Regions from separate parts of the Halomonas sp. CSM-2 genome, predicted to be linked through region 1. Evidence: predicted binding sites of a transcription regulator. Region 1 holds the regulator's gene; each other region holds the start of a gene.

Region 1 (4,198 bases):
ACCCGGACAGGAATGAAACATGAAAGCGTTTATCTACACGGCGATGGCTGCTGCCTGCCTAGTGCCTTTTTACGCAACCGCAGATAATCACCAGCAACCGGTTGAAGTCGTCGCCGACCAGCTCGACCTGGATCAGCGCGCCGGTACAGCGGTCTACACCGGCAACGTCGAAGTTCGCCAAGGCAACATGCTGATAAGAGGCGACGAAGTGGAAATCCAGCGAAATGAGGAAGGCGAGCTCTCGCGGGCCACGGCGCTGGGCGAACGGGCCTATTTGCGGCGGCAGCCCGAAGACCAGGATGGCCCGATGGAAGGCTGGGGTCGAAGGGTGATTTACCATGTCGCCGAGCGACGCGTCGAGTTGATTGACCAGGCGGAAATCATCCAGCAAGGCGACCGCTTCACCGGGGGGCGGCTGGAATACTTTATCGACCGCGAGTTCGTCAAGGCGCGCTCCGACGTCGACAATCAAGAGTCGCAGCGCATCCGCATGACGCTGCAACCCGAGGGATAAGGAGAGCCTGATGGCAGTTGCCGACAACAGCGCAACACGAACGCTATACGCCCGCCATTTGGCGAAAAGCTACAAGCGCCGACGCGTCGTAAAAGACATCAACCTGGATATCTCACAAGGCAGCATCGTCGGTTTGCTCGGCCCCAACGGCGCCGGTAAAACCACTTCATTCTACATGATTGTCGGCCTGGTCAAGGCAGATGCAGGCAGCGTCGGGATTGATAGCCTGGACCTTTCCCGAGCACCCATGCACGAGCGTGCCAAGGCAGGCATTGGCTATTTGCCCCAGGAGGCGTCGATCTTTCGCAAACTCTCCGTCGCCGACAACATCATGGCCATTTTACAAACCCGTCACGACCTGGATCGAGCCGGACGCGAAGCACGCCTGGAAACACTCCTGGAAGAGTTCCATATTACCCACATCCGCGACAATATGGGCATGAGCCTTTCCGGAGGCGAACGGCGCCGCGTCGAGATCGCCCGGTCCCTCGCGACAGAGCCTGCGTTCATCCTGCTTGATGAGCCTTTCGCAGGTGTAGACCCCATCTCCGTGGGCGATATCAAGTCGATCATCCGCGCCTTGAAGGAGCGAGGTATTGGCGTATTGATTACCGATCATAACGTGCGTGAAACGCTGGATATTTGCGATGTGGCGTATATCGTCGGCGACGGGCATATTATCGCCAGCGGTTCGCCGGCCGCCATTCTTGACAACCAGGAGGTGCGTGACGTTTACCTAGGTGCTGATTTCCGTCTCTAAAGCCAGCAGTGGCATATTTATTGCCGATGGCATACTTATTGCACTTGCACCCAAACACAACTCGCACTAGGGTGGATGCTTTCCGATAAACGAGTGGTTCTCAGATGGTCATGAAAGCTTCTCTTCAACTGCGGATCGGCACTCAGCTCACCATGACACCCCAGCTGCAGCAGGCAATTGCCCTGCTACAGCTATCAACGCTCGATTTACGCCAGGAAATCCAGCAAGCGCTTGACGCCAACCCCATGCTCGAGCAGGAAGATGAGTTCAGCGAAAGCGAGCAAGCTGACAGCGAGCCGGAAGCAAGCGAGTGGGCAGATAGCATTCCCAAGGAGCTATCCGTCGATAGCGACTGGTCAGATACCTATCAGGATACGATGGGCAGTGGCAGCACAAGTAGCGAGGGACCTGACTTCGAGCGCCAGGCCACCGGGCAAACGCTGCATGGCCACCTCCTCTGGCAACTCGCCATGACCGATTTGAGCCAACGTGAACAGTTGGTGGCCGAGAGCCTGATTGACGCACTGGATGCTAACGGTTATCTCACCCAGCCCCTTGCCGATATCCGCGAAGGACTGCGAGACCAGGGCGTGGAAGGCCTCAGCCAGCGCGAGGTTGAAACTATTCTACTGCGACTGCAACAGTTCGAGCCCACCGGCATCTTCGCCCGCGATCTTCGCGAATGCCTGATGCTTCAGCTCGCCGCACTACCCGGTGACACACCGCTGCTGATTCCTGCGCGGCGTCTGGTTCGCCAGTTCCTTGAAGCGCTGGGTAAAAATGATCAGCGCCTCCTCAAGCGAAGACTCGGCCTGGACGATGTGCAACTCGATGACGTCATCCAACTGATCAGAAGCCTGGACCCGCGCCCCGGCAGCGTTTACAGCGCCACTGACGATAGCTACGTGATTCCCGACCTGGTAGTTCGCCACGATAACGAAGGCTGGCACCTCGAACTCAACCCAGAGGCCTTACCCAAGCTCAGGATTCAACCCGACTACGCTAGCCTGATCAAGCGCGCCGACAAGAGTCATGATAACCAGTTCCTCAAGGATCACTTGCAGGAAGCCCGCTGGCTGATCAAAAGCCTCTCCAGCCGCAACGACACCCTGTTACGCGTCGGCCGCGAAATCATCACTCGCCAGATCGGCTTTCTCGAACACGGCGAAGAGGCCATGAAACCGCTTATCCTGGCCGATATTGCCGATGCGGTAGAGATGCATGAGTCGACCATCTCTCGCGTCACCACCCAGAAGTTCATCCATACACCGCGGGGCATTTTCGAGCTTAAATACTTCTTTTCCAGCCAGATCAGTGGCCAGGACGGCGACAGCCACTCCAGCACGGCCATTCGCGCTCGTCTCAAAAAACTGATTCAGGAAGAACCCCCCGGCAAACCTTTGTCAGATAGCCGTCTTGTCATCCTGCTGGAGGAAGCCGGCATCCACGTGGCACGTCGCACGGTTGCCAAATACCGCGAAGGCATGGGCATCCCTTCGTCCAGCGAACGGCGTCGCTTACGTTAAGCAAACGGAAACTCAACACAAGGGCTTTGCTTAACGCCAAAAAGGGTTACAATCGAAGGACAGTCCGACGGATAAGGAGTACGTCAATGCAAGTCAATATCACCGGTCATCATGTAGATCTGACTGACGCCTTGCGTGACTATGTCAACGAAAAGCTGGAACGCGTTGAGCGCCATTACGACAACATCACCACCGTGCAGGTAACGCTCTCGGTCGAAAAAGAGCGTCAACAGGCCGCCTGCACACTCCACGCTGCTGGGGCTGACTTGCATGCTGAGGCCCTCGATAATGACATGTACGCCGCCATCGACGCCCTGGCGGACAAGATTGATCGACAGCTCGTTAAGCATAAGGAAAAAGCACAAGCCCGCGCCCAGGGCGCAGGTGTGCGTTAATTCAATGACGTTGGCCACAATCCTCCCCCCGGAACGCGTTCTCTACGATGTGCCCGGGGGCAGCAAAAAAAGGGTGCTGGAGTTTTTCAGCACCTTTATCGCACAAAACATTCCCAGCCTCGACAGCCAGGAAGTGTTCAGCCGTTTGATTGGTCGTGAACGCCTCGGCAGTACGGGGATTGGCAACGGCGTGGCGATTCCCCATGCTCGAAGCCCGCACTGTGATTCACCTATCGCCGGCTTTCTCAAACTCAATGAAGCGGTCGACTTTGACGCCATTGATGGCGACCCGGTTGACCTGGTGTTTGTTCTTCTCGTGCCTGAAGAAGCCGACGACACCCACCTCGCACTGCTGGGACAAGTTGCTTCCATCATGAATGATGCCGACACGCGCCAGCAGCTACGTAAGTCGGGTAGTCAACGTGAATTGCTGGACCTCATCTCCGCCAAGATACGCGACCAGGCGGCCAGCCTTTAATAGGTCGGCACGTAATGAACCGTCCTGACCAAGGGGCGTTTATCCAAGTCGCTTGACCGCAAGCAAGAGAGCCTTCATGCAACTCGTCATTATTAGTGGCCGATCGGGGTCAGGCAAATCGATAGCCTTACAGGCACTGGAAGATCTGGGTTATTACGCCATTGATAACCTGCCCGCCATGCTATTGGACTCGCTGGTGGATGAGTTGCGTGATCAGGGTGATCGCTCCCACTTGGCTGTCAGCATTGATGCACGCAATCTGCCAGGCGCACTTGCCAAACTTCCAGAACTGCTCAAAGAGCTTCGACAGCGGACCATCAAGTGCCAGATCGTGTATCTCACCACCGACGCACGTATTTTACTGGAGCGCTATTCAGCCACTCGCAGGCGGCATCCGCTCACGCGCAACAGCAGTCTCACGCTAGAAGAAGCCATCGACAAAGAAGAGCAAACGCTGCACGAGATACGCGATCTGGCCGATTTGACCATCGACACAACGCGGCTTTCAGTCCATGACCTTCGTCG
Region 2 (4,198 bases), on a different contig from region 1:
GTACCCTCGCAGACAGTATGGGGCCACAAGAGGACGGTTGTGGGACGGTTTAGTTAAGCGAGACTGCGGTCATGAACAGCAGGAGCCATGAAAAAGAGCCAGGCGTGAATAACCGGACATAAAAAAACGCCGGGAAACCGGCGTTTTGCGTAAAGCTGTCGGGAACGTATTACGTTTCAGGCAAAGGTGTTGACCTGAGTCCCCACGGTGCCCTCTTTTGCCAGATCAGGCTGTGCACCGGTATCGGCAGACGCCATGATGTCAGTCACTTGCTGCGCCTGGGTATCCAGTGCTTCCTTGAATACCTGCATTTGAGCTTGCTCAGCACTTTGCGCCTGATTCATGTAAAGCGCCGTACTGACGGCGTTGCTGACGGCTACATCCATATAATCACCTCAATGTAGTACGAATATACTAGGAGACTAGCAAATGGTGTGACAACACGCAAAATCGCGCGCTAAAAACGCTCGGCCCTGAAGGGGGCCATATCAATGGCTGGCGTTTTACCTTCCATCATGTCCGCCAGCAGGTAGCCCGTCGCCGGCCCCAGGGTAAACCCTTGATGGCCATGCCCGAAGGCCAACCAGAGGCCTTTATGACGGGGCGCCGGGCCAATCACCGGCTTCATATCCGGAAGACACGGGCGTGCGCCCTTCCAGGCGGCTTCATCAAGACGCTCAGCCAGCGGAAAAATACGTCGTGCAGCGCTTTCCGCCGCGCTTAGCTGGCCTTCATGAGCCGGTGACTCAAGGCGGTCCAGCTCGGCACCCGTGGTCAGACGGATGCCTGCATTCATGGGCGCCAGCAAGTAGCCCACCTCGGCATCCATCAACCAGTACTGCAACCGAGCCGGTGCTTGAGTGGCATAATGCATGTGATAGCCCCGTTTGACGAAGGTCGGGAAGCGATAGCCCAGCCCTTTGAGCCACTCGCCTGACCAGGGTCCCAGTGCCATTACAACATCATCTGCCACCACTTCTCCATCGCTGGTCGTCACACGCCACTGGGTTTCACGCTGGGTGACCGACTGAACATCACTTTGCACAACGCGTCCGCCATTGGCGACAAATGACGCCGCGTAGGCAGCCACCAGCGCGCCTGGGTCGGCGACTGTCCAGGAATCAAGCCAATGAATGGCCCCAATGATGTCATCGCCAAGGTCGGGCTGCTTGTCTCGCAATGCCTGTCGATCCAACACTTGAAATTGCACATCGTAGAGGTCCCGCATTTCTTCGGCCTCTTTTGCGCGCTCGGCCAGCTTCTCCGGGGTTCTATATATCTCCAGCCAGCCTTGACGACGCACCAAGTCCTCGACCCCCGCGGCCTCAATCATGGGCTCATGGGTTTTAAGACACAGCTGAATCAAGGAGGCATATTCCGGCACGATCTGCCGGTAGCGACGCGGCGAAGAATGATGCCAATAGCTCAATAACGGCGATGCCGCATCCAGCATCCCGCCGGTACGATAGCGAATATCCACGCGCCGATTGGGCAATACGCTCAGGATAGTTTTCAAATCGCGAGGAAAGGGATACGGTTTTACCGCTTCACGTTGGATAATACCGGCATTGCCAAAGGATGTTTCCCGGCCTGGCTGGCGCCGGTCCATCAGGGTGACCTGAATACCCCGCTGCTGCAGTTGCCATGCAATGCTGACACCTACCATACCTGCCCCTAACACCACTGCATGACGCGACATTGAAACACCCTCCGATCTGCAAATTACACGACACGCGGGCTCGTTACACCGCACGCCTATTTATCTAAAAAATAGCACTGATAAAGAACCATTAATACAGTCCAAAAAACTGTTTTTAATAGATAAATCAGAAATTAATATCGCCTTAAGCACAAAAATCGACAGCGCCCGACATTGCGGCACAGCAATTGCTTGGCCTTATTACCGGGTGAATCATCATCAGGGCAAAGAACATTAATTCAGCACTGTCTTAACAACCTTTGCATAGCGCCATGCACCGAAAAGGTGCGTGCCACGCACCAAAAATACCAAGGATACCGCCATGCCGCTCACACCCATTGTCGACACCGAACTGCTCGATACGCTGTGGGTATTATGGGCAGCCGCGCTGGTATTTGTCATGCAGGCGGGGTTTTTATGCCTGGAAGCCGGCACAACCCGCAGCAAAAACGCCATCAATGTCGCAATGAAGAATATTGCGGATTTTGCCATCGCATTGAGCATCTTCTGGCTAGTGGGCTTCGGGTTGATGTTCGGCGTTTCGGAAGGCGGCTGGTTGGGCACAAGCCTGTTCGGGTGGCAGCTCAACTCTGTATCGAGCTGGGTAATCACGTTGTTTATCTTTCAAGCCATGTTCTGTGCTACCGCTGCAACCATTGTGGCGGGTGCCGTCGCCGAAAGAATGCCATTTTTTGCCTACCTATGGACCGCCCTCTGGATAGCGCTACTCATCTACCCCGTATTTGGACACTGGGCATGGGGCGGTCTATTGGGAGGCGAAAGCGGCTGGCTCGCCTCGCTGGGTTTTGTCGATTTTGCCGGCTCAACCGTCGTTCACAGCGTGGGGGGCTGGGTCGCGCTTGCAGCCGTCCTCGCCATCGGCCCTCGCCAGGGACGCTTCAACCAAAACCAACCTCCCACCGCCTTCCCGGCAGGCAACCTTCCCCTTGCCATGTTAGGGGCATTGTTCATGATACTCGGCTGGTTTGGCTTCAACGGCGGCAGCACGCTGGCTGTTAACAATCAGGTACCTGGCATTCTTGCCAATACCGTCCTGGGCGCCGCCGGTGGCATTTTATCCGCCATGCTGATGGGCTGGCGAACCCGTCGCTATGCTGACGTCATGTATGCCATCAACGGCGCCATTGCCGGGCTGGTCGCTGTTACCGCAGGCGCCCATGCGATTTCGATGTCGGCAGCACTGGGGCTCGGGGCTGTCAGCGGCGTTCTGATGGTGGTCACCAGTGAATGGCTACTCAACCACCGCATCGATGATGCCGTAGGCGCTATTCCGGCGCATTTGATTCCCGGCATTTGGGGCACGCTCGCTCTGCCCTGGATAGCCAACCCCAAGGCACTGGCCACGGGACTGAGCACCTTGGAGCAGGCAGGCGTTCAATTGCTGGGCGTCGTTGTCTGCGGACTCTGGAGCTTTGGTATTGCGTGGCTGCTGTTTCGTATCTCGGGGCGCTATTTTCCACTTCGCGTTAGCGCTGAAGATGAAAAAATGGGCCTCAACCTCGCCGAGCACGGTACCCATAACGAACTGACTCAATTACTGGAACACATGCGCCGTCATGAGCAGCAGGGCGACATGCGCCAGCGCATCGAGGCAGATCCTTTTTCTGAAGTGGGTGAAATAGCGGCAGGCTACAACCGCGTCGCCGCGGCACTGGAAAGCGCTATCGGGCATACCCGCGTGATGCTGCACAACCTGCGCGACGGCGTGCTTACCTGGCAAGCCAATGGGCTGCTAACCAGCCTTAACCCCGGAGCCGAACAGCTGTTCGGCGTTCAAGCCGAGCAAATGATAGGTACCCCCGTCAGCCGCTTACTGGATAGCTGAAACCTGGCACCGGGTGAGCGTCACGAGATTAAACTGCGCTCCGCCACTCAGGAAATCCGCTACCTGGAAATTCAGGTAAGCGAAGGTGCCAGTGGCTCGGCCTCCGAACGCTCCGGCATGGTGCGTGACATTACCGAACGCAAGCGCCTGCAGGAGCAGCTAAACCGCGAGAGAGACCTGGCAAGAACAACCCTTGCTTCCATTGGCGATGGCGTTATCACCTGCGACGCCAGTGGCTTGATCACGTTCATGAATAGCGAAGCCCAGCGGCTGACCGGCTGGCACCTTCGCGACGCACGTGAAAAACCGATCCAGTCTATTTACCGGCTCATTGACGACAATACCGGTAGTCTAAGGAGCAACCCAGCGCGTCAGGTGCTCACCCAGCATCGCGCCATTCATTCAACGGACGATGGCTGGCTTGAACACCGCGACGGACAGCGAACGCCCATTCAGCATAGCGCCGCCCCTATTCGCTCGCGCAGCGGCATTACGCTGGGCGCAGTGGCCGTCTTTCAGGATATCAGCGTCACCCGCCAGCTTGCCGACCAGCTTAACTACCAGGCCAGCCACGACAATTTGACAGGGCTAATCAATCGCCGAGCATTTGAAACAACACTGAGCCATTTGCTGAATGAGAAGGAAGGATCGCA
Region 3 (4,198 bases), on a different contig from region 1:
GCGGATATCGGCAATGCCCGTTTCGGTCTCGGTGCTGATGCCTTGCACACCTTCCACTTCAATATCGTAGGCGCGGCCAAAGTAGCTGAATGCGTCGTGAGCGGTGACCAGAATGCGCTGTTCTTCAGGGATGCTGGCGATACTCTCTTTGACCCATTCATGCAGGGCAAGCAATTGAGCCTGATAGCGCTCGGTATTGGCTTCAATGGCGTCGGCGCAGTCAGGGCGCGCTTCACTGAACGTGGTGCGCAGCGTGGGCAGCGTTTGCGCCCAGAGGGAAACGTCCATCCAGAGGTGTGGGTCGATGCCGTAGATATCCTGTGCGGTAATCAAGTCGCCTGGATCGATCGAGGCGGGAGCCACCGCCAGGGTCGGTGTGCGCTCAGAGAAGTTTTCCAGCACCTCACCCAACTGCCCCTCCAGCGAGTAGCCCGAGTAGAGAATCTGTTCGGCGTCACGCAGCGTCGTCACATCATTGGCGCTCGCCTGGTAGAGATGGGGGTCAACGCCTGGACCCATCATGGCGTTCACACTGACACACTCGCCCCCGGCCTCTTGAGCAACATCGGCAATCATGCCGATGGTCGCCACCACATTGAGCGGCTCGTTGTTAGCAGAGGCCGTTGCTGCGAACGAAAGCGCTCCCAATAGCGCCACTGGGTATCTTGTTGCCATGCTGAAACTCCCACCGGTGAGTTATACTCGTCTACGTTGCTGCGCGCAACACTGTGTTGCCTCAAGTAATAAGTATAGCCTTGGCTAAGTTTCTTGCGTCAGGGATTTAATGTCAAGTGGGCAGCCGTTTGATATTGGTGGCTTTCAATCATGGAGCTGTGAAGGGCAAATCGCCCGACGCTTAACGCGCCGGGCGCTTGGTTAGACCGCTCGGCTATTCAAACGCCGCTCCTGGAGCGGACGAATAAGCAGCCAGTCAATGGCCAGCATGACGATGAGTGACGCGCCCACAAGCGGAAACAGTAGGCCGCCAACGGCCAGTATGGCGATCAGGCCGCGGAACACCCGTTTGTCCGAGGGCAGGGGTGGAACGCCCATCTTGCCCTCGGGACGGCGCTTCCACCACATCACTCCGGCTGAGACAGCTAGCAGAATAATGGCTATGCATACGGCTAGAAATAGCAGTTGATTGGCAAGCCCGAACTGCTGGCCCATATGCACGTTGATGCCAAACTCCAGCCAGCGTCCCAGCGGGCCGTAATCGGCGTAGCTCATGTCAAGCAGGCGTTCGCCGCTGTATTGGTCAAGGTGCACCACACGCTGCTGACTGAGGTCATTGGGGTAGGCGGAGCCGGTATACACGCCGGTATCGGTGTTGGGAAGGTTCACAGCGTAGCCGCGATGCAGCCCCAGCTCATCGAAGGTGGCAACGGCCTGGTCTATCCCCATTGGTGTCATGGAGGTAGACGATGTGGAGGACTCGGGCAGTTGCGCCTGCTCTAGCGACCAGGTGGTCGAGCTCTGGTCACTCAGACGGGTGTCTGACATGGGGACTTCCACGCGCACGCCCGACGGGTAGCCAAAGTTATTGCCGTTGGCCCACTGGTTGACCTGCGCACCCCAGACGCCCGACCACGGCATGCCAGTGATGGCGAGAAACACAATAAAGGCACCGACAAAAAGGCCGGTAACAGCATGGGTATCGCGCCAGAACGTCCGGCTTTTGGGTTTGCCGCGCACGCTGACGACACCCCCTGCGCCTTTACGGCGTGGCCACCATAGGTAAAGGCCGGTAAGCACCAGCAAGATTGACCAGCCGCCGGCGATTTCAATCAGTTTGCGTGCAGTGGGTCCAAAGTATTTCAAACTGTGCAGGTAACGAACGGTCCACATCACCGTGCCACGGTCATCCAGCATTCCCAGCACATTCGTGGTATACGGGTTGACGTAAACCGCCAAACGCTCGCCTCCCGCCGTTTTGACAGTGATCTCCGCCGAGCTTTCCGGGGTAGCGGGGTCAGTGAATTTGACGGCTTTACCGGGGTGGGCCGTCAGGGCCGCGCTGATCAGCGAAGAGGGCGGTTGCGTCGCCTCTTGAACGGCCACGCGCTTCATATCGGCGTGTATCAGCGCGTCCAACTCGTCTTTAAAAAGGTACAGCCCTCCCGTCATCGCCAGGGTGATCATAAACGGCAGTACCAACAGGCCTGCATAGAAGTGCCAACGCCAAACGGCGCGATAGAGGTCAGAGGCATGACGCTTGCCTGCCTGCTGAGAGGTTGTCGACATACTCAAACTCCTCGCCGCCGAACCATGGGTGCCTGGCGGATAGTTTTGAAAAACGGCCGCTGAACAAGGCGATCGTGAGGAGAACCGTGTTGGCGGTAACTGAGTAATGGGCTATGTGAGGAGCGATACCAGGCGGTATTTGCTGAACGACGTAGCTGCACGGAGGGTTACCTGAAAAGCACAGTATAAAAGCTGTGGGTAGGGCAAAGGTTAGATGGTAGCGGAAAGTGGTTGCATACACAGCCCTGAAAACGCGGTCATTTGTCACATTGTTATCGCAGGCAAGCGGCTTGGGTCGCGTCGCGGCAAGAGATAAGGCGCATATTGCACCTTATTTGTGCGCGAAGGGATCCGGTGTTTCTTTTGAGTGCATTTTTATGACGGGATTTCGACCACCACGTTGCGATGGTAGCCACTCGCTGGGCTAGTCAGTCGGTTTTCACCATTTTGGCGCATTCTTTGCATTGGAAAGTCAGTCATGCGCCAACAAGGAAGCGAAAACGCCTCATGCTGCTGAGTGAACCTGCAAGATTGGATGACACCTCCGGACACCGCTTTGATGCACAACGCCACTGGGCGGCATCGCTGGCGCTGCGCTTTGCCCATCGCCAAGGAGTCACCCGTATGGTGCAGTCGCGCCACTCGGGGCCATTACGGGTACAGCGGCCTTTTTACCCGGAAGGCCGGGATGAGGCCTGTCACGTTTATCTGCTGCACCCGCCGGGTGGGTTGGTGAGCGGTGATGCGTTGACCATCCAGGCACATGCGGAAAACGGCACCCACGCGCTGCTGACGACACCCGCCGCCAACAAGCTCTATAAAGCTGACAGCCAAGGCGTCGCCTGGACCCAGCACACCTGTCTAAGCGTTGACGACGGCGCGACCCTTGAATGGCTGCCCCAGGAAACCATTGCCTTTGACGGCTCCAGAGGCGAGCAGTATACGCAGATTGACCTTCACGGCAGTGCCCGCTGCCTGGGCTGGGAAATGATGGCGCTGGGCCGCCCGGCGAGCGAGCTGCCCTATGTGTCGGGACGCATTGAGCAGCACTTTCGTTTGACCTTGGACGGCAAGCCGCTGTGGCTGGAGCGCCAGCCCCTCGACCCTTTGCACCCGCGCTTTACCGGGCGCTGGGGGCAAGGGGGCGCGACGGTACAGGCGACGCTCTGGGCAGTGGGCATAGCCGATGTGGCGGGGGCTATCGAGGCCCTGCGCGAAGCGCTGCCTGACAACCCCCGCTGGGCCGTTACCGTGCGCCACGGCGTATTGTTGCTGCGCTATCTGGGCAACGCCCGCAATGAAGCCTGGGCGCTGTGCGAGCAGGCCTGGCATCTACTGCGCCCCCTTTGGATCGAGCGTGAAGCGCACACACCGAGAATTTGGCTAACCTAATAACTCGCTAACGGAGACGCCCTATGGAATTAACCCCGAGAGACAAAGACAAGCTATTACTGTTTTCAGCCGCCCAGCTTGCCGAGCGCCGTCGCGCACGCGGCCTGAAACTCAACTACCCCGAAGCGGTCGCGCTGATCAGTTTTGAAATCATGGAAGGCGCCCGTGACGGTCGCAGCGTGGCCGACCTGATGAGTTACGGCCGCGAGATATTAAGCCGCGACGACGTGATGGAAGGGGTGGCCGAGATGGTCGACGAGGTTCAGGTGGAAGCCACCTTCCCCGACGGCACCAAGCTGGTCACTGTTCACACCCCCATTAATTAGGAGGTCGCCATGATTCCCGGCCCAATGATTCCAGGACAGTATCAGTTAAAAGACGGCGATATCGAGCTGTGTGTCGGCCGTGAACGTATCAGCGTCGAGGTGGCCAATACCGGTGACCGGCCGATTCAGGTGGGGTCGCACTATCATTTTGCCGAGGCCAACCCGGCGCTGGTGTTTGACCGTGACAAGTCACGTGGTTATCGCCTGGACGTCGCGGCGGGCACGGCAATTCGCTT
Region 4 (4,198 bases), on a different contig from region 1:
CCTATCAGCATACACCGCTACCGGCGCAGAATAAAAAAAGCCTCCCCGTGAAGGGAGGCTAGTAACGAGCACTCGGGCTCTTCTGGTTGGCACCCAATAAGGTTTGGGCGCCGACCCGTTATTTTTTGATACCGAACTCAGGGTAGGCTTCAAGACCGCACTCGGCGATATCGACGCCTTCGTACTCATCTTCTTCGCTGACGCGAATACCCATGATGGCTTTCAGGATCAGCCATACGATCAGGCTGGCAATAAAGACCCAGGCGAAGATACCCAAGATACCGATAAGCTGCGGGCCGAAAGAGGCGCCATCATTGTTCAACGGCACAGCCAGCACGCCCCAGATACCCACCACACCGTGAACGGAGATGGCACCGACTGGATCGTCCAGTTTCAGCTTATCCAGCGTGACGATGGCAGCCACCACGATCAGACCACCGATCGCACCGATAATCGTCGCACCCAGTGCCGAAGGCGACAGCGGGTCGGCAGTAATTGCCACCAGGCCAGCCAGCGCGCCGTTGAGCGCCATGGTAAGGTCCGCTTTACGGAACCACAGCTTGGCAAGAATCAGGGCGGCAATCACACCACCGGCAGCCGCGGCGTTGGTATTCACGAACACCTGGGCAACGTTGTTGGCGGAATCAACCGCGGCCAGTTTCAATTCAGAGCCGCCGTTAAAGCCGAACCAGCCCATCCACAGGATGAAGGTACCCAGCGTCGCCAGCGGCATGTTGGCACCCGGAATCGCATGGATAGAACCATCTTTGCCGTACTTGCCCTTACGCGGACCCAGCACGATAACGCCTGCCAACGCGGCTGCGGCACCGGCAAGGTGTACAATGCCCGAACCGGCGTAGTCAGAGTAGCCAACTTCGGCCAACCAGCCGCCGCCCCAGGTCCAGTAGCCAGATACCGGATAGATCACGGCAGTCATGACGACAGCAAATGCCAGGAAGGCCCACAATTTCATGCGTTCAGCGACCGCACCCGAGACGATCGACATTGCGGTTGCGACAAACACGACCTGGAAGAAGAAGTCGGAACGCATGGAATAGTAAGGTGCGTCATCGCCACCGGCGGTGACCGCATCCACGCTGTTCTCAGCGCCGATCAGGAAGCCCAGGTTGGGCAGGAAGCCACCGGCGTTGCCGGAGTACATGATGTAGTAGCCCACCAGCAGGTACATGGTGCAGGCAATCGCAAACAGCGCGATATTCTTGGTGAGAATTTCAGCGGTGTTCTTGGAACGCACCAGGCCAGCTTCCAGCATGGAGAAGCCAGCGGCCATCCACATGACCAGCACACCGCAGATCAGAAAGTAAAACGTATCGAGCGCGTAGCTCAGATCAGTCAACTCATTCATTGTAAGTTCCCCGTTGAACTAAAGAAATGACCCGTAAAGCCAGGTTTAAACGGCGTCCGCACCGCGCTCACCCGTCCGAATCCGAATAACGTCTTCAAGCGGCGTGACAAATACCTTGCCGTCGCCGATCTTGCCGCTGTTGGCCGCGCTGCAGATCGCATCGAGCACGCTTTCGAGGCGACCGTCGTCCACGGCGACCTCGACTTTTACCTTGGGCAAGAAATCGACCACGTATTCAGCGCCGCGATATAGCTCGGTATGGCCTTTTTGACGGCCGAAGCCTTTAACTTCGGTGACGGTAATGCCCTGAACACCGTTGTCGGCCAGTGCTTCGCGAACGTCGTCGAGCTTGAATGGCTTGATAATGGCGGTGATGAGTTTCATCCCGAATCTCCCCTGCTGGATTAAGGAGCGGCCGAGCCGCCCAAAAAAAGTGCCTGCTCCACTAATGCGCATACCGTGCCATCTGATTTTTTTTACTTATATTTCATTGATTTAAAGGCAATAGTGTGGGGCATACTGGCGACTCACCGCCCGCCATACACGCTAACAAACCGGGTATTGCACCAAAATTGCTCAAAGGCAAAACACAAACGCCCCACCGTAGGGCATCAGCCAGCGGCACAAATTAGCCCAAGAAGCATGCGAATCCCGCCTGGGTTGCGTATCCTGATGATCAGATAGCTGTATCGAGACATTGACCGTTAGGAGAAAGCCATGGCGCCTCAAGACCGTATTAGCCGACTCGCCCAGCAAATCGGCGACCGCTTGCAGAACGCTTCCCAAGCGCCTGAAGATATCCAGAAAGGGGTTCATCAGGTGGTGCGGGGGGCCTTTGACCGCCTGGAACTGGTGTCCCGGGAGGACTTCGATATTTTGATGGACGTATTGCAGCGCACCCGCTCACGGGTAGAAGCGCTGGAACGCCAGGTCGCCAGCCTCGAAGCCGCCGTGGACGCCCAGGCAGCCGATGCCTCGACGCCCGTCGAAGCCGAGGCACCGCCGCTACCCGCAGAGCCCCAGGCGGATTCCGATAACGTCGACACCAAGGAAGATCAAGACGAATCCAAATCGCAATGATGAATGCGAATAGATATCATTGATTATTATTGTGCACATGGTAACGTAATTCGCATTCAATGATGCAGGCAATGCATCAATGCCCCATTTTGATGCATTGCCGAATTTCACCGTTACGTGATGCACGCATGACCACCGCCACCTTCGGCCCTCAAGTCAGTCAACCGCTTTATGAGCTAACACCGGGGACGCTTGCCCAGCTAGGCCAGCGTTTCGGTATTGACTATCGCGTTCGCAATGCACCCGCCGGGGCGAGCGTCGCCACCGGCAGCGTTCGCGACGTTGCGCTGCCTCAAGCAATGCACTTGACGCTTTCCGATCTATGCGTGAACTGCGCCTATAGCTCAGCCTCTCGCCAGACAGTGCCCTGGTTTATCAGCGTGGTACTCGAGGGGCACATCACCGCCCGCCTGGGGGATCAACGCCTGGAACTCAAGGCAGGCGACGGCATGTGCGTCCATTTCACTGCCGAGCAGCCGCTGACCGTTTTTCAGCCGGCTCAGGCAAGGCTGCACACGGTGAACCTGGCAGTGCTCGCCACCACCAACCTGGACCTGCCATCGACGCCCCCAGCGCCGGGCTTATACCCTTGGCGCTTGTCGGACGCCTTTACGCAGATGTTACGCCATACGACCGCCGAACCACTGGCCGACTGGCGCCAGCCACTGATCTGGCAAGGCCTGGCCCTGCAGCTGCTGGGTGAAGGGTTACCCCAGTGTGCGCGGCAAGACCCAGCTCAGGCGCAGCCGATTATACCGGCCCGCGACGAGGCGCGTTTAGCCGCCCTCCATACCCGGTTGGCGTCCCATCCCGAGCACGCCTACTGCCTCAGCGACCTGGCAAGAGAAGTGGCGATGAGTCCAAGCAGCCTGCGCCAGAAATTTCGTGCCCGCTATGGCTGCTCAATTTTTGAGCATCTACGCCAATGCCGACTGGCCAAAGCCTATCAGGCTCTTCAACGTGGGATGAGTGTTCAGCAAGTCGCGCACACCTGTGGCTATCGTCACGCCACCAATTTCGCCACGGCGTTTCGTCGCCGCTTTGGCATCGCACCCCATGACGTCATTTCACAGCGCGCCCCCAGATGAATTTGGCATTGCGCATAGCCAATTTGGCAGATTGCATACCTACTTCCTGCATTAAAAAGTAACAATTCTCATTACTAAAACCATCAAGGGATCGTTACCATGCCAATTTCAGCTTGCCACTTCCGCCCATCGCTGCTGGTCATTGCCGTGGCCATCGCCAGCGGCGTGCCTTTTGCAGCCGCTCAGGAAGCCCAGCGCGACAAACTGGGCACGGTGACCGTTACCGCTCAGCAGGCGGCCACCAAGGTGGAAACGCCGTCGATCGAAACGCCCCAGAGCGTGTCCACCATTACCCGCGAGGATATGGACAATCGTGGCGTTAGCACGGTACAGCGTGCCACCGACTACACGCCCGGGGTCTATAGCAACCAGATCGGCGCGTCCAACCGCTTCGACTACCTGGTGCTGCGAGGCTTCTCCGACGGCAGCTTGAGCAACACCTTTCTTGACGGCCTGAAACTCATCGGCGATACCAACTCGCATAGTTCCCTGCGCGTCGACCCGTGGTTTCTGGACAGCATTGAAGTCGTCAAGGGCCCCGCCTCGGTACTCTACGGCCAGGCCTCGCCAGGGGGAGTGGTGGCACTTAACAGCAAGCGCCCCGAGTTCCAGTCCGGCGGCGAGCTACGCTTCCGCGTGGGTAACAACAACCAGCGCAGCGCCG

What was found. The regulator sigma-54, encoded in region 1, starts transcription at its own class of promoters, with help from an activator protein. The targets are predictions, from matches to a motif close to TGGCACNNNNNTTGCTNT.
Region 2: the regulator sigma-54 is predicted to act here: its motif matches at 1,877-1,894, upstream of amt (ammonium transporter).
Region 3: the regulator sigma-54 is predicted to act here: its motif matches at 2,693-2,710, upstream of B7L15_RS13155 (urease accessory protein UreD).
Region 4: the regulator sigma-54 is predicted to act here: its motif matches at 1,814-1,831, upstream of B7L15_RS13425 (P-II family nitrogen regulator).

The regions. Positions count from the first base shown of each region.
Region 1 is NZ_NBYR01000005.1:93,069-97,266, reverse strand. Features, by position in the region: gene lptC (LPS export ABC transporter periplasmic protein LptC) at 1-16, shown strand, start outside; gene lptA (lipopolysaccharide transport periplasmic protein LptA) at 20-514, shown strand; gene lptB (LPS export ABC transporter ATP-binding protein) at 525-1,274, shown strand; gene B7L15_RS05390 (RNA polymerase factor sigma-54) at 1,379-2,800, shown strand; gene hpf (ribosome hibernation-promoting factor, HPF/YfiA family) at 2,887-3,195, shown strand; gene B7L15_RS05380 (PTS sugar transporter subunit IIA) at 3,200-3,673, shown strand; gene rapZ (RNase adapter RapZ) at 3,750-4,198, shown strand, end outside.
Region 2 is NZ_NBYR01000008.1:69,901-74,098, reverse strand. Features, by position in the region: gene B7L15_RS08320 (putative motility protein) at 177-386, opposite strand; gene B7L15_RS08315 (NAD(P)/FAD-dependent oxidoreductase) at 458-1,699, opposite strand; gene amt (ammonium transporter) at 2,022-3,545, shown strand; gene B7L15_RS19770 (EAL domain-containing protein) at 3,663-4,198, shown strand, end outside.
Region 3 is NZ_NBYR01000014.1:30,948-35,145, reverse strand. Features, by position in the region: gene B7L15_RS13165 (metal ABC transporter solute-binding protein, Zn/Mn family) at 1-675, opposite strand, end outside; gene B7L15_RS13160 (PepSY-associated TM helix domain-containing protein) at 877-2,244, opposite strand; gene B7L15_RS13155 (urease accessory protein UreD) at 2,752-3,636, shown strand; gene B7L15_RS13150 (urease subunit gamma) at 3,660-3,962, shown strand; gene B7L15_RS13145 (urease subunit beta) at 3,987-4,198, shown strand, end outside.
Region 4 is NZ_NBYR01000014.1:87,186-91,383, forward strand. Features, by position in the region: gene B7L15_RS13420 (ammonium transporter) at 119-1,366, opposite strand; gene B7L15_RS13425 (P-II family nitrogen regulator) at 1,412-1,750, opposite strand; gene B7L15_RS13430 (accessory factor UbiK family protein) at 2,084-2,446, shown strand; gene B7L15_RS13435 (AraC family transcriptional regulator) at 2,575-3,534, shown strand; gene B7L15_RS13440 (TonB-dependent siderophore receptor) at 3,634-4,198, shown strand, end outside.